Regions from separate parts of the Pseudoxanthomonas daejeonensis genome, predicted to be linked through region 4. Evidence: predicted binding sites of a transcription regulator. Region 4 holds the regulator's gene; each other region holds the start of a gene.
The links. Region 4 encodes FliA, which starts transcription of late flagellar genes. Its sites were predicted from a motif close to TAAAGTTTNNCNNNCNNNGGCCGATAA; they were not measured.
Positions count from the first base shown of each region.

Region 1: the regulator FliA is predicted to act here: its motif matches at 2,736-2,762, upstream of MNQ95_RS14810 (methyl-accepting chemotaxis protein).
Region 2: the regulator FliA is predicted to act here: its motif matches at 3,355-3,381, upstream of MNQ95_RS09070 (GGDEF domain-containing protein).
Region 3: the regulator FliA is predicted to act here: its motif matches at 2,792-2,818, upstream of MNQ95_RS14785 (methyl-accepting chemotaxis protein).

Region 1 covers NZ_CP093331.1:3,296,096-3,301,786, forward strand. The annotation lists gene MNQ95_RS14800 (hypothetical protein) at 1-112, shown strand, start outside; gene MNQ95_RS14805 (methyl-accepting chemotaxis protein) at 179-2,551, shown strand; gene MNQ95_RS14810 (methyl-accepting chemotaxis protein) at 2,793-5,054, shown strand; gene MNQ95_RS14815 (CheR family methyltransferase) at 5,336-5,691, shown strand, end outside.
Region 2 covers NZ_CP093331.1:2,008,559-2,014,249, reverse strand. The annotation lists gene MNQ95_RS09095 (oxidoreductase) at 1-402, shown strand, start outside; gene gnd (phosphogluconate dehydrogenase (NAD(+)-dependent, decarboxylating)) at 412-1,320, opposite strand; gene MNQ95_RS09085 (hypothetical protein) at 1,512-2,174, opposite strand; gene MNQ95_RS09080 (DUF1993 domain-containing protein) at 2,266-2,778, opposite strand; gene MNQ95_RS09075 (hypothetical protein) at 2,834-3,271, opposite strand; gene MNQ95_RS09070 (GGDEF domain-containing protein) at 3,453-4,904, shown strand; gene MNQ95_RS09065 (cupin domain-containing protein) at 4,921-5,274, opposite strand; gene MNQ95_RS09060 (transglutaminase-like domain-containing protein) at 5,432-5,691, shown strand, end outside.
Region 3 covers NZ_CP093331.1:3,289,058-3,294,748, reverse strand. The annotation lists gene MNQ95_RS14790 (flagellar brake protein) at 1-338, opposite strand, end outside; gene MNQ95_RS14785 (methyl-accepting chemotaxis protein) at 468-2,720, opposite strand; gene MNQ95_RS14780 (chemotaxis protein CheA) at 2,952-4,925, opposite strand; gene MNQ95_RS14775 (response regulator) at 4,958-5,323, opposite strand; gene MNQ95_RS14770 (STAS domain-containing protein) at 5,320-5,643, opposite strand.
Region 4 covers NZ_CP093331.1:3,150,262-3,155,952, reverse strand. The annotation lists gene flhA (flagellar biosynthesis protein FlhA) at 1-1,025, shown strand, start outside; gene flhF (flagellar biosynthesis GTPase FlhF) at 1,062-2,504, shown strand; gene MNQ95_RS14160 (P-loop NTPase) at 2,491-3,372, shown strand; gene MNQ95_RS14155 (RNA polymerase sigma factor FliA) at 3,369-4,112, shown strand; gene cheY (chemotaxis response regulator CheY) at 4,184-4,576, shown strand; gene MNQ95_RS14145 (protein phosphatase CheZ) at 4,573-5,196, shown strand; gene MNQ95_RS14140 (chemotaxis protein CheA) at 5,213-5,691, shown strand, end outside.

The sequences.
Region 1 (5,691 bases), 150 kb from region 4:
AGAGCTCGAGGGCAAGGACGTGTGCGTGATCGGCACCATCCAGCGCGATGCGAGCCGTGCCGAGATCGCGGTCACCTCGCCGTCGAACCTCAAGCTGGCGACCATCAAGTAATAACGCCGGCCCGGTCGCATCGCGCGCCCGGGCCTGCCCTGCTGCAACGTAAAGGGGAAACGTTCAATGCATTGGCTGAAGAACCTCAAGCTCACGCCCAAGCTCATGCTGGCGTTCGGGGTGGTGCTGGTCCTGATGGTGGTCCAGGGCCTGGGCGCCTACTACGGGCTGTCTTCGCTGAATCGGGCCACCACGCAGCTGGCGGGCAACACCATGGACACGGTGTCCACGGCCGCCGAACTGCGTTCGCTGCTCGGCGAGTTCCGCATCGCGTCGTATCGCGGCCTGACCCGCGCCAGCGATGCGGTCAAGCAGGATGCGCGCAAGCAGACTGCCGACCTGTCGGTGAAAGTCGACGAGGCGGTTGCCGACTACGCGAAGCTGGCCAGCAGCGACGAAGAACGCAAGCTGCACGGTGAATTCGTCGCCGCCTGGGCCGAAGCAAAGGTCTCGTACGACTCGGTCAACGAGATGATCGACCTGGACCTTCCGGACGATGCCATCGATACGTTCCTCGGCGAAACCGCCGAACGCCACAACCAGGCCAGCGCGGTCGTCACCGCCCTGATCAAGGAAGCGGACCGCCAGGCCGACAAGGCAGGCGACGACGCCAAGGGCACCTATGCCGCGTCCAGCCTGGTCACCCTGTTCATGCTGCTGGCGGGCATCGGCGGTGGCCTGGCGATCGCCTGGCTGCTGGCCCGCAACCTGACCGGCGCAATGCGCGGGGCGGTCAGCGTGGCCAACGACGTGGCCAGTGGCAAGCTCGACACCCGCATCGATACCACGCGCAGCGACGAGATCGGCGACCTGCTCAAGGCGATGCAGCGCATGCAGCACGACCTGCGCGAGCGCACCGAACGCGACCAGAAGGTGGCCAACGAGAACCTGCGCGTCCGCACGGCGCTGGAAAGTTCCACCACCGGCCTGATCATCACCGACCCGGAGCTGCAGGTCGTCTACACCAACCCCGCCCTGCGCGGCATGCTCGACTCCTATGCCGAGCAGATCGTAGGCGCCCTTCCCGGCATCGACCCGGCGCGGCCGCTGGTCGGCCAGCCGGTGACCGTGCTCGAGCACGGCGGCAAGATCGATCCGGCGTTCCTGGGCCAGCTGGAGAAGGACGGCCGCGGCGAACGCGAGGTGCATTACGGCGAGGCGGTCTTCTTCCAGAACATCTCGGTCATCCGCGATGCCCAGGGGCAGAACGTGGGCACCGTGGCCGAGTGGCGCGATCGCACCACCGAAATCCATGTCGAACAGGAAGTCGCGCGGATCGTCGAAGCGGCTGCCGCGGGCGACCTGTCCGGACGCATCGGCACCGAAGGCAAGCATGGCTTCCTGCTGCAGCTGGCCAGTCAGCTCAACACCCTGCTCGACGCCAACGCGGTGAGCCTGTCGGAAGTCTCGCGCCTGCTGACCTCGTTGTCGCAGGGCGACCTGACCACGCGCATGGACGGCGACTTCCACGGCGTGTTCGCCCGCATGCGCGACGATGCCAATGCCACCGTCTCGCAGCTGACCTCGATCGTCTCCCGCATCCGCGGGGCATCCTCGGCCATCTCCACCGCTTCCACCGAGATCGCCTCGGGCAACAACGACCTGTCGCGCCGCACCGAGCAGCAGGCCGCCAACCTGGAAGAAACCGCCGCCTCGATGGAGGAGCTCACCTCCACCGTCAAGCAGAACGCCGATCACGCCCGCCAGGCCAACCAGCTCGCCATCGGCGCGGCCTCGGTCGCCTCGCAGGGCGGCCAGGTGGTTGGAAAGGTCGTCGCGACGATGGCCGACATCCGTGCCTCCTCGCGCAAGATCGCCGACATCATCTCGGTCATCGACGGCATCGCCTTCCAGACCAACATCCTGGCGCTCAATGCGGCGGTCGAGGCGGCCCGTGCCGGCGAACAGGGACGCGGCTTCGCCGTGGTCGCCACCGAGGTGCGTTCGCTGGCCCAGCGTTCGGCCACCGCGGCCAAGGAGATCAAGTCGCTGATCGAGGACTCCACCAGCAAGGTGTCCGACGGTTCGGCCCTGGCCGAGCAGGCCGGCAAGACCATGGGCGAACTGGTCGCCTCGGTGCAGCGGGTGACCGACATCATGTCCGAGATCTCGGCCGCCTCGCAGGAACAGGCCGCGGGCATCGAACAGGTCAACCAGACCATCGTGCAGATGGACGAGACCACCCAGCAGAACGCGGCGCTGGTGGAAGAAGCCACCGCGGCGGCACGCTCGATGGAAGAACAGGCCGGCGGGCTGGCCCAGGCCATCGCCGTGTTCCGGATCGAGGGCGGCGCGGCGGCGAAACATGCGCCGGTCGCGGCCAGTTCAACCACGGCGGTCCAGTTCCCGGTACGCAAGGCCTCCGCCCGCGCTGCGGCGCCTCGTACCGCCGGCAACACCGCCACCATCCTCAACGAGGCCGACTGGGCCGAGTTCTGAGCACGGGCGTATCGCCTGCATGTTCGAACCCCGGCCCAGGCCGGGGTTCTTTTTTTGACGGACCGATGCCGGCGTCGTGGTGTTCGGCAAAAGCCCATCGCGACGCCCGGAGTTCCGGAGCCGTTCTCCGTGGTCCGTACGCCATGATCCATCACCCGGTTCAGCTCGCAGGACCCCTCTCGCCGAAAGTTGGCGCGCTGGCGGCCGATACCTTCCAGGTATCCCCCCGAAGTCCTACCCCATGAGCCTGCGATCCCTCGCGTCACGCGCCCTCTCCAACTTGCCGATGAAGCGCAAGTTCCTGATGCAGACCGCCTTCGTCGCCGTCGGCATCGTCGCCCTGGCGGTCGTCGCCGCCCGCATCCAGTACCTCGATCTCAACTCCACCCGCCAGGCCGGACTGCGCGCCCAGGTGGAGATGGCGATGGGCGTCATCGAGGGTTACACCGCCCGCGCCGAATCCGGGGAGCTGGAACCTGAGGAGGCCAAGGCGGCGGCCCTGAAGACCCTGTCGATGATGCAGGCATCCAAGGGCGTGGATTACTTCTTCGTCACCGACCAGACGCCGACGATGCTCATGCATCCGACCCGGCCGGACCTGGACGGCAAGCCGGTATCGGACGTGCTCAGTCCCGATGGCAAGGCGATCTTCCCCGCGTTCGTGGCGGCGGCGCGGGGCGGCGGCGGCTTCGTCGACTACAGCTGGGCCAAGGCCGGCGAGAAGGATCCGGTGCCCAAGACCTCGTATGCGGCGCTATATGCGCCGTGGGGCTGGGTGGTGGGCACCGGCGTCTACGTCGACGACACCCAGGCACAGGCGCTGCAGTTCACCGCGATCATGACCGTCGCCGGCGGCCTGCTGGTACTGCTGAACCTGGCCATCGGCTGGGTGATCGGCGGATCGGTGCTCGATTCCATCGGCCGCGCCCTGGCGGCAGTCAAGGGGGTGTCCCGCGGCGACCTCGGCGTTCGCACCGGCCACCACGGCCGCGACGAGGTCGGGCAGATGCTCAAGGCCACCGACGAGATGGTGCAGATGCTCGAGCGCTTTTCGCACGAGACCCACGAGATGATCCGGCTGCACGCCGCCGAGGACATCACCCATCGCATGCCCGAGGAATTCCCCGGCGTGTACGGCGAACTGGCCGCCGGCATCAACACGATGATGTTCGAGCACCTGGATGCGATCACCGACGCCATCGCTGTGCTGCGGAAGTACGCCCATGGCGACCTTTCGCACGACGCGCGACGCCTGCCGGGCAGCCGCGCCTTCCTGCACGAGGCCATGGATGCGGCCAAGGCATCCCTGCAGTCGATCAACGTGGAGATCAAGCGGCTGGCGCAGGCCGCGTCGGCCGGCGACTTCAGCATGCGCGGTGACGAGTCCGCCTACCAGTACGACTTCAAGGTCATGGTCCAGGGCCTCAACGCAATGATGGACACCTCCGACCGCAACCTGGGCCAGCTCTCCCACCTGCTGCGCTCCATCGCCGATGGCGACCTGACCACGCGCATGGACGGCGACTTCCACGGCGTGTTCGCCCGCATGCGCGACGACGCCAACGCCACCGTCTCCCAGCTGTCCTCGATCGTCGGCCGCATCCAGCAGGCCTCCGGCGCGATCAACGTCGCTTCCACCGAGATCGCCGCCGGCAACAACGACCTGTCGCGCCGCACCGAGCAGCAGGCCGCCAACCTGGAAGAAACCGCCGCCTCGATGGAGGAGCTCACCTCCACCGTCAAGCAGAACGCCGACCACGCCCGCCAGGCCAACCAGCTGGCCATCGGCGCGGCCTCGGTCGCCTCGCAGGGGGGCCAGGTCGTCGGCCAGGTCGTCACCACCATGACCGACATCCAGGCGTCCTCGCGCAAGATCGCCGACATCATCTCGGTCATCGACGGCATCGCCTTCCAGACCAACATCCTGGCGCTCAATGCGGCGGTCGAGGCGGCCCGTGCCGGCGAACAGGGCCGCGGCTTCGCCGTGGTCGCCACCGAGGTGCGTTCGCTGGCCCAGCGTTCGGCCACCGCGGCCAAGGAGATCAAGTCGCTGATCGAGGACTCCACCAGCAAGGTGTCCGACGGCTCGGCCCTGGCCGAACAGGCCGGCAAGACCATGGACGAGCTGGTCGCCTCGGTGCAGCGGGTGACCGACATCATGTCCGAGATCTCGGCGGCCTCGCAGGAACAGGCCGCCGGCATCGAGCAGGTCAACCAGACCATCGTGCAGATGGACGAGACCACCCAGCAGAATGCGGCGCTGGTGGAAGAAGCCACCGCGGCGGCACGCTCGATGGAAGAACAGGCCGGCGGGCTGGCCCAGGCCATCGCCGTGTTCCGGATCGAGGGCGACGCCGCGGTGGCCCATGCCCCGGCCAGCGCAGCGGTGGCCGTGCCGCTGCCGGCGCGCAAGGCTCCGGCGCGCTCCCCGGCCCCGCGCGCTCCCGCACCGCGCACCGCCGGCAACACCGCACTCAACGAGGCCGACTGGGCCGAGTTCTGAGGCCGGATCGTGCGACACAGGCGAAGCCCCGGTCCAAACCGGGGCTTTGCTCTTTGTAGGAGCGGGCATGACCGCGACACCGAGGGCATCGGAGCCGCGTCGTCGTCGCCTGTGCCAGCGGCGTCGGTGTCGCGGTCATGCCCGCTCCTACAAAAAGGCAGCGCACTAGTAGCCGTGCTGCAGCCACACCGCACGCCCATCAACTTCGGCGGCCTCGCGCCGATATTCAAGGTGACGGGAATCTTCCCGCCCGGCCGTACCGTCCCCCTACCGGACCTCCCATGAGCGCCACGCATCTGCCGCACCCCCCAACGGACCAGCGCGAGTTTCCGTTCTCCGATCGCGACTTCCGCCGGGTCTGCCAGATGATCCATGCCCGTGCCGGCATCGCCCTGGCACCGGGCAAGCGCGACATGGTCTACGGGCGCCTTTCAAGGCGCCTGCGTGCGCTCGGCATGTCCGACTTCGGCCACTACCTGGACCAGCTCGACGCGCATCCGGATGGCGAGGAATGGCAGGCGTTCACCAACGCGCTGACGACCAACCTGACCGCCTTCTTCCGCGAGCCGCACCACTTCGAGCGCCTGCACGCGCAACTGGCCGAATCGGGCGGCGGCCCGCTCAAGCTCTGGTCCTG
Region 2 (5,691 bases), 1.1 Mb from region 4:
CAGCTGCGCTACCCGCGACTGCGCGCGATCCTGCATGCCGGCGCGCTGGTGCCCGGGCACGGACTGCGCTTCGCCGTGCATGGCACGGGTGGAAGCTGGATCAAGCACGGCCTCGATCCGCAGGAGGACGCCCTGCGCGGCGGTGCGCTGCCCACCGACGCCGGCTGGGGACGCGATCCACGGCCGGGCACGCTGCTGCAGGTGCAGGCCGATGGCAGCGTGCACGAGGCGGGTTCGCCCTCTCCGCACGGCAACTACCCGGCCTACTACGCCGCGTTGCGCGATGCGATCAACGACGGTACGCCGCCGCCGGTGGGTGCCGGCGAAGCCCTGCAGGTGATGCGGGTCATCGAGGCCGGACTACTCAGCGACGCGCAACGGCGCGAGGTCGCCTTCGACTGAGCGGCCGCGCTACTCGCGCTTCACGCCGTGCCCGCCGAACCGGTCGCGCAGCGCCGCGAGCATCTTGTCGGCGAAGGAGTCCTTCTCGCGCGAACGCAGCCGCTCCAGCAGCGAGAGCGTGATCACCGGCGCGGCCACGTCCAGCTCGATCGCCTCGGCCACGGTCCAGCGCCCCTCGCCCGAATCGGCCACGAACGGCGCGATGCCGTCCAGCGCAGGATTGTCCTGCAGCGCATCGGCGGCCAGGTCCAGCAGCCAGGACCTGACCACGCTGCCGTGCCGCCATATTTCCGCGACCTGCGGCAGGTCCAGCGCGAGCGACTCCTTGCGCTGCATGATCGCGAAGCCCTCGGCATAGGCCTGCATCATTCCGTACTCGATGCCGTTGTGGATCATCTTGGCGAAGTGCCCTGCACCGCTGGGACCGACCCGGCCCCAGCCGCGCTCGGGCGCCGGCGCGAGCGTTTCGAACAGCGGCCGCAGCCGTTCGCAGGCCTGCGCGTCGCCGCCGACCATCAGGCTGTAGCCCTCGGCCAGGCCCCACACCCCGCCACTGGTGCCGCAATCAAGGAAGTGGACGCCCGCTTCCCGGCATCGCGTCGCGCGGCGCTGGCTGTCCTGGTAATTGGAGTTGCCGCCATCGACCACCACATCGCCGGCCTGCAGCAGCGGACCCAGCGCCTCCAGCGTCGCATCCACCACCGCGCCGGCCGGCACCATCAGCCACAGCGTGCGCGGCGCCGGCTGCGCGGCCACCAGCGCCGCCAGCGAGTCGAACGTCTCCAGCCCGTGCGCCTCGCTCGCCGCCTGGCGCGCCGCCGCGCCGGGATCGAAGCCGGCCACCCGGTGCCCGCCACGCTTCAACCGCGCCGCCATGTTCGCGCCCATCCGGCCCAGCCCGATCATGCCGATGTCCATGCGACCTCCCTTCGTGTGTAGGGCAGAGCCTCGCATGCGGCACCGGCGGGCGCCAATGCACGGCCACGAATCGTGGTTCGACAGCGGGACAAGCGACGTACCTCGCACGCCCGCAGGCGGCTGTTCCGTGCAGCCTGGAGCCGCGCCCACCCCGCCATGGCCTTAATGCGCGCAGGCGTCCGCGTGCGATCTCACACCAGCAGCAGCGCGAATGCGGCCAAGACCAGGACCGTGGTGAGACTGAACGACGCGATGACCAGCGCCAGCGCCTTGAGCCAGCCGGACCGGTACAGCGCGCGGTAGGCGATCGCGCGGGCCACGATGTACCAGACCACGGCCGCGCAGGCCAGGACCACGCCAGCTTCGCGGGCTTCCGCAGTGCGGGCGAGCTGCTCCCCGATGGAGAACATCACCACGAACGGGCACGCGAGGAAGGCCTGGATGGAGAATGGCTCGCGCAGCGTTGCGCGGGTGACCTTGCTGCCGTCCTGGCGCAACGTGCCCAGCGCCGCGCCGAGGGCGTAGATGCAGAACACGGCCGAGCGCGTGAGCAGCAGGAACTGCTCGCTGCCGAACAACAGCTGCCCCACCGGCGTGGACATCGTCGGCAGCGATACCTTCAACGCCATCTCCGCCACGTGCGCCAGCACCACCGAAAGGATCAGCATCAGCACCGGGCTGATGGTTTCCTCGAACTGCCGCTCCGGCGGCTGGGCGAGCTCCAGCCGGGTATAGCGCGCCATCGCACCCGGATGCCGCAGCACCCGCCAGAACGTGCGCGGGTAGAACACCAGCCAACCCACGAGCTCGTAGAGGAATTCTTCCAGCGAGCGCAGCAGTCGCATCAGGTCCATGGCGTTCCTGCAGAAGTCGAGGGGTCACCGTGGCGTGGACGGCGGCGAAGGCACGTACGTCGTCGCCCTGCGGATCATGCAACCCGGGAGCTCAGCTCCGCCCGAGGTAATCCAGCTTGCCCAGCGGCACGCCGTTGTGGCGCAGCACGGCGTAGGCGGTGGTGACGTGGAAATAGAGGTTGGGCAGGGCGAAGCCGGTGAGGTAACCCAGGCCTTCGAAGGAATGCTCGCCGCGCGGGGTCCTGAGCAGGACCGGTCGCGTCTCGCTGCCATCGATCTGGGCCGGCGCGAATTCCCGGAGGTACGCGATCGCACGGTCGATGCGCGCGTATAGACCGGCGAAATCGCTCTCGTCGTCGACGAACACCGGGGCCTCCACGCCTGCCAGGCGCGCGGCGCCGTTCTTGGCGGTGTCGGTGGCCATCTGCACCTGGTTGAGCAGCGGTCGCATGTCAGGTGCGAGCCGCGCCTGCAGCAGCACGACCGGCTCGAAGCCGCGTTCGATGGCATGCGCTTCGCCGCGCTGGAGCACCTCGCGCAGGTTGCGCAGCGCGCGCATGAAGGCCGGAACGGAAGCGGCGTACATCGAGATCGGTGCAGTCATCGGATATCCCGTACAGGAGAAGGGAGCGCCGGCCCTGCGGCCGGCGCCAGGGTGCTCAACGCAACCAGCCGCGGGCCCGGCAGCGCCGCGCATAGGCCAGCAAGGCCAGCGAGATCACCAGCAACAGCACGGGCATGGCCAGGCCGGCGACGCCGTAAGCCTGCCAGGCGGGGGTGACCAGGTAGGCGCCAGCGAACTGGACCAGCAGCGCCAGCAGCGAGACGCCGAACATCGGCACCGCCCAGCGCCTGCGCAGCAGCAGGCACAGCGCACCGAGCACGCCGCCGATCACCGCGAAGGCAAAAGCCACGTTCACCCATGGCGGGGTGGCCAGGAAGACCTGCCGTTCGGCCTCGGCCAGGGTGGCCAGGCGCGCTTCATCCATGGTCACCTGGACGAAGAACATCGCCAGGCCCAGCAGGTTCCACACCAGGGCCAGGATCGCCACCCACCAGTAAGCCTTGGGCCTGACCGGCCCGGACGTCGTCTGCATGCGTCCTCCCGTCGCGGCGCCAGTGCCGCGGCCTGAGCGTACGCCTTTGCCCGCCGGCCCGGCAGTGCGGACCTCAACCGGGCTAAACCCGCGCCCGTTGCGGCCGCTAATCCCTGAACTCCCAGCGCACGCTTGCCGGCCGTGCGCGTCCTTGCGTGCCGGCGATACCGGAGCTCATGCCATGCCGATCGACCGCGGTCCTTCCGTCTCCGTCCGTGAACCCGCGGTCGTGGCGGCCGGTGCGCGGTCGGTCCTGCCCGATTTCGCCGACGGCATGGCCGCCCTGCCCGGCGAGCTGGGCAGCCTGGGCCGCCGCCTGCAGTCGGCGCTGCGCGAGGAGGACTGGCGCACCTGCCACCGCCTCCTGCACCAGTTCCTGGACAAGTACCTGCGCGAGTTCGCCGAAAGCCTGGAGGCCGGTGGCGCGCTGGCCGAGTCCGACCAGCTGCGCGACCTGCTGCGGCAGGCGGTGGGCGTGGCCCTGGCCTCGCTGCTGCAGCCCTTGCCGGCACTGGCCGACGAGTCCAGCGCGCTGGGCACCGAGCTGCGGCAGTGGCGTCCGGGCAGCGACCTGGCCCCGCTGGCACGCCGGGTCCGCGAGCTGTGCCACCAGGTCGGCGTGCATGCCGGCGAGACCACCGAACAGCACACGCTGATGCTGGGCCTGTTCGACCTGCTGCTGGAGAACCTGGTCGAGCTGCTCGACGACGGCAGCTGGCTGCATGGCCAGGTCGCCGTGGTCCGCGAGCTGCTCGCCGGCGATCCGGACCGGCAGACCCTGGAGGCCACCCGCAACGGCCTGCGCGAGCTGGTCTACCAGCAGGGCCTGCTCAAGCAGGGCATCGTCGATTCCAAGGACGCGATGCGCACGATGATGGTGACCTTCGTCGAGCGGCTCGATGGCATGACCGCCAGCACCGGCCAGTTCCAGACCCGGATCGAAAGCCACCTGCAGGTCATCCGCGAGGCCCGCAGCATTGCCGAGTTGGGCAAGCGCATGGACGACGTGCTCGAGGACACCATCCAGCTGCAGGCGCAGGCGCTGCGCTCGCGCGAACAGATGGTCGCCGCGCGCGCCGAGGTCGACGCGGCCGAGGCGCGCATCCGCGAGCTGGAGACGCAGTTGCGCGACGTGGGCGACCTGGTCCGCAGCGATCCGCTGACCGGCGCGTTGAACCGGCGCGGCTTCGAGGAACTCTACGAGCGCGAGGCCGCGCACGCCGAGCGCGATGCTCGCCCGCTGACGCTGGCGGTGCTGGACCTGGACGAATTCAGCCGGCTCAACGCACGCCATGGCCATCCCGGCGGCGACGCGGCGCTGCGCCACTTCGTGGCGATCCTGCGCGGCGGCCTGCGTGCGGTCGACGCGGTCTGCCGCCATGGCGGCGAGGAGTTCGTGCTGCTGCTGCCGGGAACGCCGCTGGCCGAGGCCCAGTCCGTCGTGCAGAGGATGCAGCGCGCGCTTGCCGCGCAGCCGGCGATGCATGAAGGGCGGCGCATCACGTTCACCTTCAGCGCAGGAGTGGCGATGCGCCAGCTTGGCGAAGACCGCGAGCACCTCGTCCACCGCGCCGACCGCGCGATGTACCAGGCCAAGCGCGACGGGCGCAACCGCGTGGTCGTCGCCCACTGACGCCGCTCCGGGGGGTTCAGCTGCCGCGTGGCGGACGCCCCGGCGGCCGCTCGTTGCCTGTCGCCGTATACGCCGGCGGCGAGTAGAAATTGAGCGTCTTCAGCGGAGTCCGGCCGCTGTTGCGGATCTCGTGCGCTTCGCCGCGCTCGACCAGCAACAGGCTCCCCGCCGCCAGCGCGCGACGTTTGCCGTCCACGATCGCCACGCCGGTGCCCGAGACCACGTAGAGCCATTGCTCGGCACCGCCATGGCGGTTGTCCGCGTCGCCCTCGCGGCCTCCGGGTGCGATCACCATCTGTGCCGCCTGGACACCGCGGCATTCGAAAAGCACGCGGAATCCCTGGCCGAAGCGCAAGCGACGGTGCTGCATGGGTTTCTCCTCGGCGGGAGCCGCGACAGTGCGGCACCGTTCGTGAACACCGGGTGCGCAGGCTGAACGGGACAGCTGCACGCGCACTGTTTCACGCGTCCTTCCTCAACAACGCGCTCAAGTGGCCGTCCACACGCCGCCGACGACAGGACCTCCCATGCTGCTCCATCTCGGCTTCGAGATCGCCTACCGCTTCGTCCAGCCCACGCCCATGGTGGTGATGCTGGACATCCACGGCTCGCGCAGCGGCGACATCACGGCCTGCGAGCCGCTGTCGACGCTGCCCTCGGTGCCGCTGCGCAAGTATCGCGACGGTTTCGGCAATACCTGTACGCGCCTGCACGCACCGGCGGGCCTGCTGCTGCTGAGCGCTGCCGCGATCGTGCGCGACAGCGGCTTGCCCGACCGGCAACAGCC
Region 3 (5,691 bases), 140 kb from region 4:
GAGAAGGCGGTCCGCCCGTCGTTGTCGACCCGCACCAGGTCCTGCAGCCGGAACTGGATCCTCACCCGGTCGAGTTGCGAGACACAGGTCAGGTGGTGGGCCGTCACGATGCGCTGGTTGATGCTCTCCTGGTGGTTGCCGTCCACCAGCACGTTGCCGTCGACATCCACGTCCAGCAAAGCGGTCGGGCAGGGCAGCCCGCCGGGCATGATGTGCGCGCTGATCAGGGCTCCGGCCTCGACCAGGGACTGCAGGACGCGCGCGATCTCGCGTGGATCGTGCAGCACGTAGCGTGCGGCATCCTCCAGGTCCTGCGGTTCGGCGAGGGAGTCGTGCATTTCCTGCATCGGAGCTTGCGACGGGACTTCGGTTACCGACGTATCGGCCCGCGGCGGGAAAAATTGACCCGCAAAGCAAGAACCCCGGCCGGAGCCGGGGTTCTTGGACATGCCGCGGTCGTGCCGGCCTCAGAACTCGGCCCAGTCGGCCTCGTTGAGTGCGGTGTTGCCGGCGGTGCGCGGGGCGGGAGCGCGCACCGCCGGGGTACGCGCCGGGGCCTTGCGCGCCGGCAGCGGCACGGCCACCGCTGCGCTGGCCGGGGCATGGGCCACCGCGGCGTCGCCCTCGATCCGGAACACGGCGATGGCCTGGGCCAGGCCGCCGGCCTGTTCTTCCATCGAGCGTGCCGCCGCGGTGGCTTCTTCCACCAGCGCCGCATTCTGCTGGGTGGTCTCGTCCATCTGCACGATGGTCTGGTTGACCTGCTCGATGCCGGCGGCCTGTTCCTGCGAGGCGGCCGAGATCTCGGCCATGATGTCGGTCACCCGCTGCACCGAGGCGACCAGCTCGTCCATGGTCTTGCCGGCCTGCTCGGCCAGGGCCGAGCCGTCGGACACCTTGCTGGTGGAGTCCTCGATCAGCGACTTGATCTCCTTGGCCGCGGTGGCCGAACGCTGGGCCAGCGAACGCACCTCGGTGGCCACGACGGCGAAGCCGCGGCCCTGTTCGCCGGCACGGGCTGCCTCGACCGCCGCATTGAGCGCCAGGATGTTGGTCTGGAAGGCGATGCCGTCGATGACCGAGATGATGTCGGCGATCTTGCGCGAGGAGGCCTGGATGTCGGTCATGGTGGTGACGACCTGGCCCACGACCTGGCCCCCCTGCGAGGCGACCGAGGCCGCACCGATGGCCAGCTGGTTGGCCTGGCGGGCGTGGTCGGCGTTCTGCTTGACGGTGGAGGTGAGCTCCTCCATCGAGGCGGCGGTTTCTTCCAGGTTGGCGGCCTGCTGCTCGGTGCGGCGCGACAGGTCGTTGTTGCCGGCGGCGATCTCGGTGGAAGCGACGTTGATCGCGCCGGAGGCCTGCTGGATGCGGCCGACGATCGAGGACAGCTGGGAGACGGTGGCGTTGGCGTCGTCGCGCATGCGGGCGAACACGCCGTGGAAGTCGCCGTCCATGCGCGTGGTCAGGTCGCCATCGGCGATGGAGCGCAGCAGGTGGGAGAGCTGGCCCAGGTTGCGATCAGAGGTGTCCATCATCGCGTTGAGGCCCTGGACCATGACCTTGAAGTCGTACTGGTAGGCGGACTCGTCACCGCGCATGCTGAAGTCGCCCTGCGCGGCGGCCTGGGACATGCGCTTGATCTCGGAGTTGATCGCGCCGAGGCTGAGCTTGACCGCATCGACCGTGTCGGTCATCACCGCCTTCTCGCCCGGCAGGCGCGCGATGTCCACGGACAGGTCGCCGATCGAATAGCGCCTGATGATGGACAGCGCATCCAGGATCGCATCCACGTGCGCGCCGACCAGCTGGTTGGTGCCGCGGATCATCTGGCCGTACTCGCCCGGGAAGACCGCCTCGTCCATGCGGTAGCTGACCGTGCCTTCGTCGTGCAGGCGCGCCATGTCGTTCTGCGCGGCGATGACTGCCTTGAGCTGCTCCTGCATCGCGCGCATCGACTCCAGCAACTGGCCGGATTCGTCCCTGCTTTCGGCCATGATCACGTTGTCCAGGCGGCCCTGGGCGATCTGGCCGGCGACGCGGGTGGCCTTCTGCAGGGGCTTGGCGATCATGCGGGCGATCTGCCAGCCGAGCAGGCCGGCCAGCACCACCAGCAGGCCCATGCCGATCCAGATCGCGGCCACGGTGCGCTGGTGCGCTGATTCGGCCGCTTGCACCTGCCGATCCAGACCCTGCACATTGAACTCGATCAGCGCCTTGAGCGATTCGGCGAACTGGCGGCGCATCTTGCGCGACTCGCCGCTGGACACGTCCTCGGCCGCCACGAAATCGTCGATGGCGATGGCGGCTGCAATATTGTCGTGGGAGGCGAAGTAGCCGGCGCGCGCCTCCTTCACCGCCTCGTACAGAGCCAGTTCGTCGGCGTCGGACGCGGAAGGAATCGCGTTGTACGCGGCCTCCGCAGCCTCGATGTTCGCGCGGGTGTCGGCGAGGCGCTTGTTGTAGTCGGTGATCTCTTCCGCCAGGCCCTGCTTGCCCAGCTGCGCCAGCTCGTAGGTGCGGTACTCGTTGAGCAGGGACAGCATTTCGCCGAGGTGGACGACGGCGGGCATCCAATTGTTGTTGCTTTCCCGGATCTGGTCGTTGGCGGTGCCCAGGCGCAGCAGCGCGAACAGGCCCAGGGCCACGGTCATGACCGTGGTCGCGGTGAAGGCCAGGGCCAGCTTCCTTGCGATCGGGAGATTGTTGAACCAGTTCATGGCGGAACCTCGAAGCGGGTGGAATGGCCGCGGACCGGTGACGAACCGACGGCGCGAGGAGTTGTTCTCCATTAGCGGCCGGACACGCAAAGGCTTGACAACCCGCGTGCGATCGCGGCCGTTACGTTGGTGGAGCGGAGGCGAAACCCGCGGCTACAGGCGGAAACGACGATGCCCGCCAGGTGGCGGGCATCGTCAACAGTCCCGGTTTGCGCGTCCGGCTGCGTCGTATCAGGCAGCCTGCGGCAGCTGGTGCCGCAGGCGTACCAGCCCGCCGACATCCACGATCAGCGCGACGTGGCCGTCGCCCAGGATGGTGGCGCCGGAAATGCCGGGCACGCGCCGGTAGTTGCGTTCCAGGTTCTTGACCACGACCTGCTGCTGGCCGACCAGTTCTTCCACTTCCAGGGCCAGCTTCTGTCCGTCGCCCTCGACCACCACGACCAGCGATTCGGTGCCCGGATCCTGGAAACCATAGTGGCCGGAAAGCGACAGCAACGGCAGGTACTCGCCACGCACGCGCAGCACGCGGCCATCGCCGGCAACGGTGCGGATGTCGTCGGCTTCCGGTTGCAAGGCCTCGAGCACGTGGTTGAGCGGCAGGATCAGGATCTCGCCGCCGGTGGATACGACCATGCCATCGAGGATGGCCAGGGTCAGCGGCAGGCGGATCACCACGCGGGTGCCACGGCCTTCGCCGCTTTCCAGCTGGACTTCGCCACCCAGCGCCTGGATGTTGCTACGGACCACGTCCATGCCCACGCCGCGCCCGGACAGGTCGGTGACCTGGTCGGCGGTGCTGAAGCCGGCCTGGAAGATCAGATCCCAGACCTGCGCGTCGGTGGGATTCTCGGGAATCGCCAGGCCGCGTTCGGCGGCCTTTTCCAGGATCCGTCCGCGGTTGAGGCCACGGCCGTCGTCGGCGACTTCGATGACGATGTGTCCGCCCTGGTGCGAGGCGGCCAGGGTGATCGTGCCGGTCTCGTCCTTGCCGGCGGCGCGTCGTGCCTCGGGCAATTCCAGGCCATGGTCGATCGAGTTGCGGACCAGGTGCACGAGCGGATCGGCGATCTTCTCGATCAGGCCCTTGTCCAGTTCCGTGCCTTCGCCAATCGTGCGCAGGCGGACCTGCTTGCCCAGCCGCGCCGACAGGTCGCGGACCAGGCGCGGGAAGCGACGGAACACCGCATCGACCGGCAGCATGCGCACGCCGATCACCGCTTCCTGCAGGTCACGGGTGTTGCGTTCGAGCAGTTCAAGCCCGGCGGTGAGGCGTTCGGACAGTCCCGGATCCAGTCCGCCACTGACCTGCTTGAGCATGGCCTGGGTGATGACCAGCTCGCCGACGAGGTTGATCAGCGCATCGACCTTGTCGACGCTGACCCGGATCGAACTCTCCGCTTCGGCGGCAGCCGCGGACGGTGCCGCAGCCGCAGTGCCGGTGGTGGCGGGCGCGGGGGCAGGGGCCGCCGCGACCGCCGCGGTGGCAACCGCGACGGCCGCGACGGCTGGCTGCGGCTGGATATCCAGCGTGCAGTCGTCCACCACCCAGGCGAACACGTCGTCGATCGCGCTGCGCGGCACCTTGGCCTGCAGGCCAAGGTCCCATGCGATGCAGGCTTCCAGCGGGTCAAGCTGGGCGAAGGCGGGCAGGCGCTCGAGCCGGGCGGCCACGTCCAGCGGGCCGAGGTGCTCGAGCTCGCGCAGGATGCGCAGCGGATCGTTGCCGCTCATGAACAGCGACGGCGCCGGCGAGAAGGCGATGTCCCAGCCTTCGGGCTCGGCATCGACCCTGGCTGCGGCCTTCGTTTCGCCGCTGCCGCCCAGTTCCTGCCCCAGGCGCGCGTGGACCGCGGCGACCGCGACCGGATCGGCCGGCTTGCCGTGCTCGGATTCGGCCAGCAGTGCGCGCAGCACGTCGACCGAACCGAGCATCGCGTCCACCGCGCTGGCCGCGAGTGCGCGCTTGCCGGAGCGGATCTCGTCCAGCAGCGTCTCCAGCACGTGGGTCAGCGCGGTCATCTTGTCGAAGCCGAACGTCGCCGCACCGCCCTTGATCGAGTGCGCGGCGCGGAACACCGAGTTGACCACCTCCGGATCCAGGCTGCCGCCTTCGAGGGCGAGCAGGCCGGCCTCCATCGCATCGAGGCCTTCGCGGCTCTCTTCGAAGTAGGTGGCGTGGAAGCGTTGCAGGTCCATGCTCATGGCGACGCGCTCGGTATGGGGTACGGCGGGAGTCAACCGAGGACTTTCTGGACGGTGGCGACCAGCTGCTCGGGGTTGAACGGCTTGACCAGCCAGCCGGTGGCGCCGGCGGCCTTGCCTTCGGCCTTCTTGTCGGCCGCCGATTCGGTGGTCAGCATCAGCATCGGGGTGAAGCGGTAGTCGGGCAGGCCGCGCAGCGCGCGGATCAGCGAGATCCCGTCCATGTTCGGCATGTTCACGTCGGTCACCACCGCGTTGAAGCGCTGGCCCTGCGCGCGGCCCAGTGCGACCTGGCCGTCCTCGGCCTCGTCCACGGCGAAGCCGGCGGAGGTGAGGGCGAAGGAGACCATCTGGCGCATCGAGGCCGAATCGTCCACCACCAGAATGCGTGCGCTCATGCGGGGTTCTCCACGGGTTGCTTCAGTTGCTGTCCGTCGCCGGACGATTCGTTTGTGGCCAGGCCCAGCTGCGTGGACAGGCCCAGCAGGCGGGCGGCATCGCGCAGCGCGTCGCTGCAGGAGGCCAGTTCGGTCTGGCGGCCCTGCTCGCCGCGGCTGAGGAAGAACGCGCACAGCACCTGCATCGCGGCCGTGTGCACGCGCTTGACCGCACTGCCGTCAAGCGCCAGCGCAGGGTCTTCCAGGTGCGCGGACAGGCGTTGTTTCAGGTCGGCGCTGGCTTCGATGCCGAGGTCGTCGCCTAGGGACACGGTGTTCATCGCGTCTCCGGAATTGGGATTGCAACTGGTAGCGGCTGGCATGGCTCG
Region 4 (5,691 bases):
TGGACTGGGACGAACTGCGCCCGGTCGATCCGCTCGACCTGGAAGTCGGCTACCGGCTCATCCCGCTGGTGGACAAGGCCCAGGGCGGCGAGCTGATGGCACGGATCAAGGCCGTGCGCCGCAAGCTGACCCACGAGATCGGATTCCTGATCCCGCCGGTGCACATCCGCGACAACCTGGAACTGCCGGCGAACCATTACCGCCTGCTGGTCCACGGCGTGCCGGTGGCCACCGGCGAGATCCATCCCGACCGCGACCTGGCACTGGACCCGGGTGGCGCGCTGGGCGCGATCGACGGGATCAAGGGCAAGGACCCGGCGTTCGGCCTGGATGCGGTGTGGATCCAGCCGCACCAGCGTGCGCAGGCCGAATCGATGGGGTACACCGTCGTGGACCCGGCCACCGTGGTCGCCACCCACCTTTCGCACCTGGTCCGCGAACACGCGCCGGAGCTGCTCGGCCACGAAGAGGTGCAGGAGCTGCTGGCCACCCTGGCCAAGCGTGCGCCGAAGCTGGCCGAAGACCTCAGCCCGAAGACCCTGTCGCTGTCGGTGCTGGTGCGCGTGCTGCAGAACCTGCTGGTCGAGCGCGTGCCGGTCCGCCAGCTGCGCAAGATCGCCGAGGCCCTGGTCGAGCACGGCGCGCACAGCCAGGACCCGGCCGTGCTCACCGCCGCGGTGCGCAACACGCTGGGGCGCTTCATCGTCCAGGAGATCGCCGGTGCCGCGCCGGAGCTGCCGGTGTTCACCCTGGCGGCGCCACTGGAACGGGTCTTGCAGGATTCCGCGCAAGGCGCTTCCGGCGCCGCGCTGGAACCGGGTCTTGCCGAACGGTTGCAACAAAGCCTGGCCGATTGCGCAGGCCGCCAGGAAGCGCGCGGTGAACCGGCGGTGGTGCTGGTGCCAGCCACGGTTCGCGCCGCGCTGGCGCGGCTGGTCCGCCACAGCGTGCCCTCGCTGTCGGTGCTGGCCTACACCGAGGTGCCGGAAGACAAGCGGCTCAAGCTGATCGGCACGATCAGCTGATGCGATGAAGTGAACAGGTAGCGGTAAGGAGCAGTCATGAAGATCAAACGATTCGTAGCCGTCGACATGCGCACCGCGCTGCGCATGGTCCGTGCCGAACATGGCCCGGACGCGGTGATCCTCTCCAACCGCCGCACCGACGAGGGCGTGGAGATCGTCGCCGCCAGCAACTACGACGAGAACGCGGTGCAGAAGGCGCTGTTCGACGCGCAGCGCGCCGCCGAGGCCGAGGCCACCGCCGAAGCCGCCGCCCGCGCCGTCGCCACGCGACCGGCCGCGCCGCGCCCCAATCCCTTCCTGGACAACATGCCGCCGGCGCCGGTCCCGGCCACCGCGCGAACGACCTCCGCCGATTTCGCCGCGGCGATGGCCGCGGCGCTGACCACGCCGACCGCGCAGGCAGCCAACGCCATGCACGCACCGCTGGCCGCCGCCGCACCAAACATGGCTCCCAGCGCGATGTCCGCCCCGGAGAACGCCGCCGCCGTCGCCGAGGCCGAAACCACCGCCATGCCGGCACCTGCAGCGGGCGCCACGCTGACCGCGGTTCCAGTCGCGCCGGCCCCGGCAAACGACGAACAGCTCGCCGCCATGCGCGACGAACTTGCGCAGATGCGGCAGATGATCGAGCGCGAGATGCACCGCCTCACCGACGAGCGCCTGCGCGGCTCGCCGGTGCGCCTGCAGGCGATGGAACTGATGGAGGACTATGGCTTCGATGCCGGGATCACCCGCGACATCGTCATGCAGGTGCCGGCCGACACGCCCGACCACCGCGGTCGCGGGCTGATGCTGGGCCTGGTCTCGCGCCTGCTGCCGGTGTGCCCGGTCGATCCGCTGGAACAGGGCGGCGTGATCGCCCTGGTCGGCCCGACCGGCGCCGGCAAGACCACCACCATCGCCAAGCTCGCCGCGCGCTTCGCCGCCGAGCATGGCGCCCGCAACATCGCCCTGGTCACCACCGATACCGCGCGCATCGGCGGACGCGAACAGCTCTACAGCTACGGCCGCCAGCTCGGGATCGCCGTGCACGAAGCCGACAGCGATGCCGCCCTGATCGCCCTGCTGCAGCGCCTGCAGGACTACCGCCTGGTGCTGGTCGATACCGCCGGACTGGGCCAGCGCGACCGCGCCCTGGCCAGCCAGCTCAACTGGCTGCGCGCCGCCCGCGAGGTGCGCACGTTGCTCGTCCTGCCGGCCAACTCCCATTACGCCGACCTGGACGAAGTGGTGCGCCGCTTCGGCCCGGCCAAGCCGCAGGGCGTGGTCCTGACCAAGCTGGACGAGACCGGCCGCCTGGGCAGCGCCCTGTCGGTGGTCGTGGACCACCAGTTGCCGCTGACCTGGATCACCGACGGCCAGTGCGTTCCCGACGACCTCCACCGCGCCAATGCGGCCAGCATTGTTCTTCGCCTTGAAGATCTGCGCCGCGCGGCCGATAAGCCGAATATCCCGGAGCACGATCATGCCGCCGCGTGAGTACGCCAACTTGAACCCGTCAGCCGCCAACCCGAGTCACGCTCCCGTCCGCAGCATCGCCATCACCGGCGGCAAGGGCGGCGTGGGCAAGACCAACCTGTCGGTCAACCTGGCCGCCTCGCTGGCCGGGCTGGGCAAGCGCACGCTGCTGCTCGACGCCGACCTGGGCCTGGCCAACGTCGACGTGCTGCTGGGGCTGTCGCCGCAGCACACCCTCGCCGACCTGGTGTCGGGCCGCTGCGAGCTGGACGAAGTGATCCTCGAAGGCCCCAACGGCATGCTGGTGGTGCCCGCCGCCTCCGGGCGCCGGCACATGGCCGAACTGCAGCCGGCCCAGCACGTGGGCCTGGTCAACGTGTTCAACGACCTGCAGCGCGACCTGGACATCCTCATCGTCGATACCGCCGCCGGCATCACCGACAGCGTGCTGACCTTCTGCCAGGCCGCGCAGGACGCGGTGGTGGTGGTCTGCGACGAACCCGCATCGATCACCGACGCCTACGCCCTGATCAAGGTGCTCGCCCACGAGCGCGGCGTGAACCGCATGCAGGTGGTGGCGAACATGGTGCGCAGCCCGGCCGAGGGCCGCGGCCTGTACGACAAGCTCGCGCGCGTGTGCGAGCGCTTCCTCGGCGACGTGTCGCTGAACTTCCTCGGCGCCGTCCCGCAGTGCGACTGGCTGCGCATGGCCGTGCAGCGCCAGCAGGCCGTCGCCACCGCCTACCCGGCCAGCCCCTCGGCCCGCGCGATCGCCGAGATCGCCCGCCGCGCCGCCCGCTGGGATGCGCCGGCGGCACCGCGCGGCAACATCGAATTCTTCGTGGACAGGCTGATCCAGCAAAGGCTCGGCCAGGGAGCGACGGCATGAACGCGCTCGCCGAATACCGCGCCGTCCAGCGCTCCACCGCCGATGACGCCGTCGCCCGCCACGCCGAGCTGGTGCGCCGCATCGCCCACCACATGGCCGCGCGCCTGCCGGCCAGCGTCGAGGTCGACGACCTGATCCAGGCCGGCATGATCGGCCTGATCGAGGCCTCGCGCAGCTATGACCCCGACCAGGGGGCCTCGTTCGAGACCTACGCCTCGATCCGCATCCGCGGCTCGATGATCGACGAGATCCGCCGTGGCGACTGGGTCCCGCGCTCGGTGCACCGTCGCGCCCGCGACGCGGCCGCCGCGATGCGCCAGCTCGAGCAGGCCACCGGCCGTGCAGCCACGCCGCAGGAAGTCGCCGCGCGACTGGAAATGCCGCTGCCCGAGTACATGCGCCTGCTCGAGGACGCCTCGCGCGGCCAGGTGCTCAGCCTGGACTCGCACGTGGAAGACCACGGCGAAGTGACCCTGCACAGCGGTGGCCTCAATCCGCAGCAAAACCTCGAACGCGGTGATTTCGGCCGCGAGCTGGCCGAGGCCATCGGCCAGTTGCCCGAGCGCGAACAGCTGGTGCTGTCGCTGTACTACGAGCAGGAGCTGAACCTCAAGGAGATCGGCGCGGTGCTCGGGGTCAGCGAATCGCGGGTGTGCCAGATCCACGGCCAGGCCGTGCTGCGCCTGCGTGGCCGCCTGTCCCAGTACGAATCGCGCGACGCCGGCCTGGAAGACGCATAGGCCGCCATCGCGATGAACGCAATCCCGCACCGCACGCAGTTGCACGCACCACCCAAGAACCGGAGCACGAAGTGAACAAGAACATGCGCATCCTGATCGTTGACGATTTCTCGACGATGCGCCGCATCGTCAAGAACCTGCTCAACGACCTGGGCTACAGCAATACCGCCGAGGCCGACGACGGCCACACGGCACTGGCCGCGTTGCGCTCGGCCCCGTTCGACTTCGTGGTCACCGACTGGAACATGCCGGGCATGACCGGCATCGAGTTGCTGCGCGCGATCCGCGCCGACGACAAGCTCAAGACCCTGCCGGTGCTGATGGTCACCGCCGAAGCCAAGCGCGAGCAGATCATCGAGGCCGCGCAGAACGGCGTGAACGGCTACATCATCAAGCCGTTCACCGCGCAGACCCTGGAAGAGAAGCTCGGCAAGATCTTCGAGCGCCTGGCAGCCACCGCATGAATGCCTGCACCTCGCCCGAGCGCATTGCGCTGATCCAGCGCCTGCACGAGGCCCTCGACGCGCTGGAGCGCGGCGACGAGACCGCCATGCGCGCGGTGATCGACGCCCTCGCCTCGGCACGCACCCGGCCGCTGGTGCAGGGCCTGGGCCGCCTGGCCCGCGAGCTGAGCCAGGCGCTGGGCGAGTTGCCGCAGATCCCCGGCGAGGACGCCAAGGCCGCCGAACTGGACGATGCCTGCGCGCGCCTGGACCACGTGGTCACGGTCACCGAGCAGGCGACCCATCGCACCCTGGACCTGGCCGACCAGTGCCGCGACCTGGTCGAGGACCTGCGCATCGAAGGCGTCTCCGCGCGCCAGGACGAAGTGCTGGACCGGATCCGCCACAACCTCACCGAGATCGGCTTGACCCAGAGCTACCAGGACCTGACCGGGCAGATCATCCGCCGCGTCGCCGGCATCGTGCGCACCGTGCACGAAGGCTTCGGCGCGCTCGGCCTGCCGCCGAAGGAAAGCGAACACGAGGGTTCCGGACTTGCCGGGCCGGCGGTCGCCGGCCTGGACCGCCACGCGGTCTCGCAGGTCGATGCCGACGCCCTGCTGGCAGACCTGGGGCTCTGACGATGGACAGCGAGCCATGAGCGGCGTGACCCCGGAAATCGCGGCCGACTTCATCGTCGAGGCCCAGGAAATCCTGGACCGGCTGGGCGAGCAGCTGGTCGCGCTCGAACATGCGCCCGACGACCGCGAACAGCTCAATGCGGTGTTCCGCGGCTTCCACACGCTCAAGGGCGGAGCCGGCTTCCTCGGCATCCATGGCATGGTCGAACTGTGCCACGCGGCGGAAGAGACGCTCGGCAGCGTGCGCGCCGGCCAGGCCGTGCTCGAAGCGCAGCACTTCGATGCGGCGCAGCGTTCGCTGGACTGGCTGCAGGCCATGCTCGACGCGGTCGCCGGCGGAACCGAACCGGTCCATGCACCGGCCGAGCTGATCGCACAGTTCAGCCTCGATCCGGTGGCCGTGCCGGCACCGGTCGCGTCGCCGGCACCGGTGGCCACTGCAACGGGCGGCATGATCGACGATGACGAGTTCGAGGCGCTGCTCGACCAGCTGCA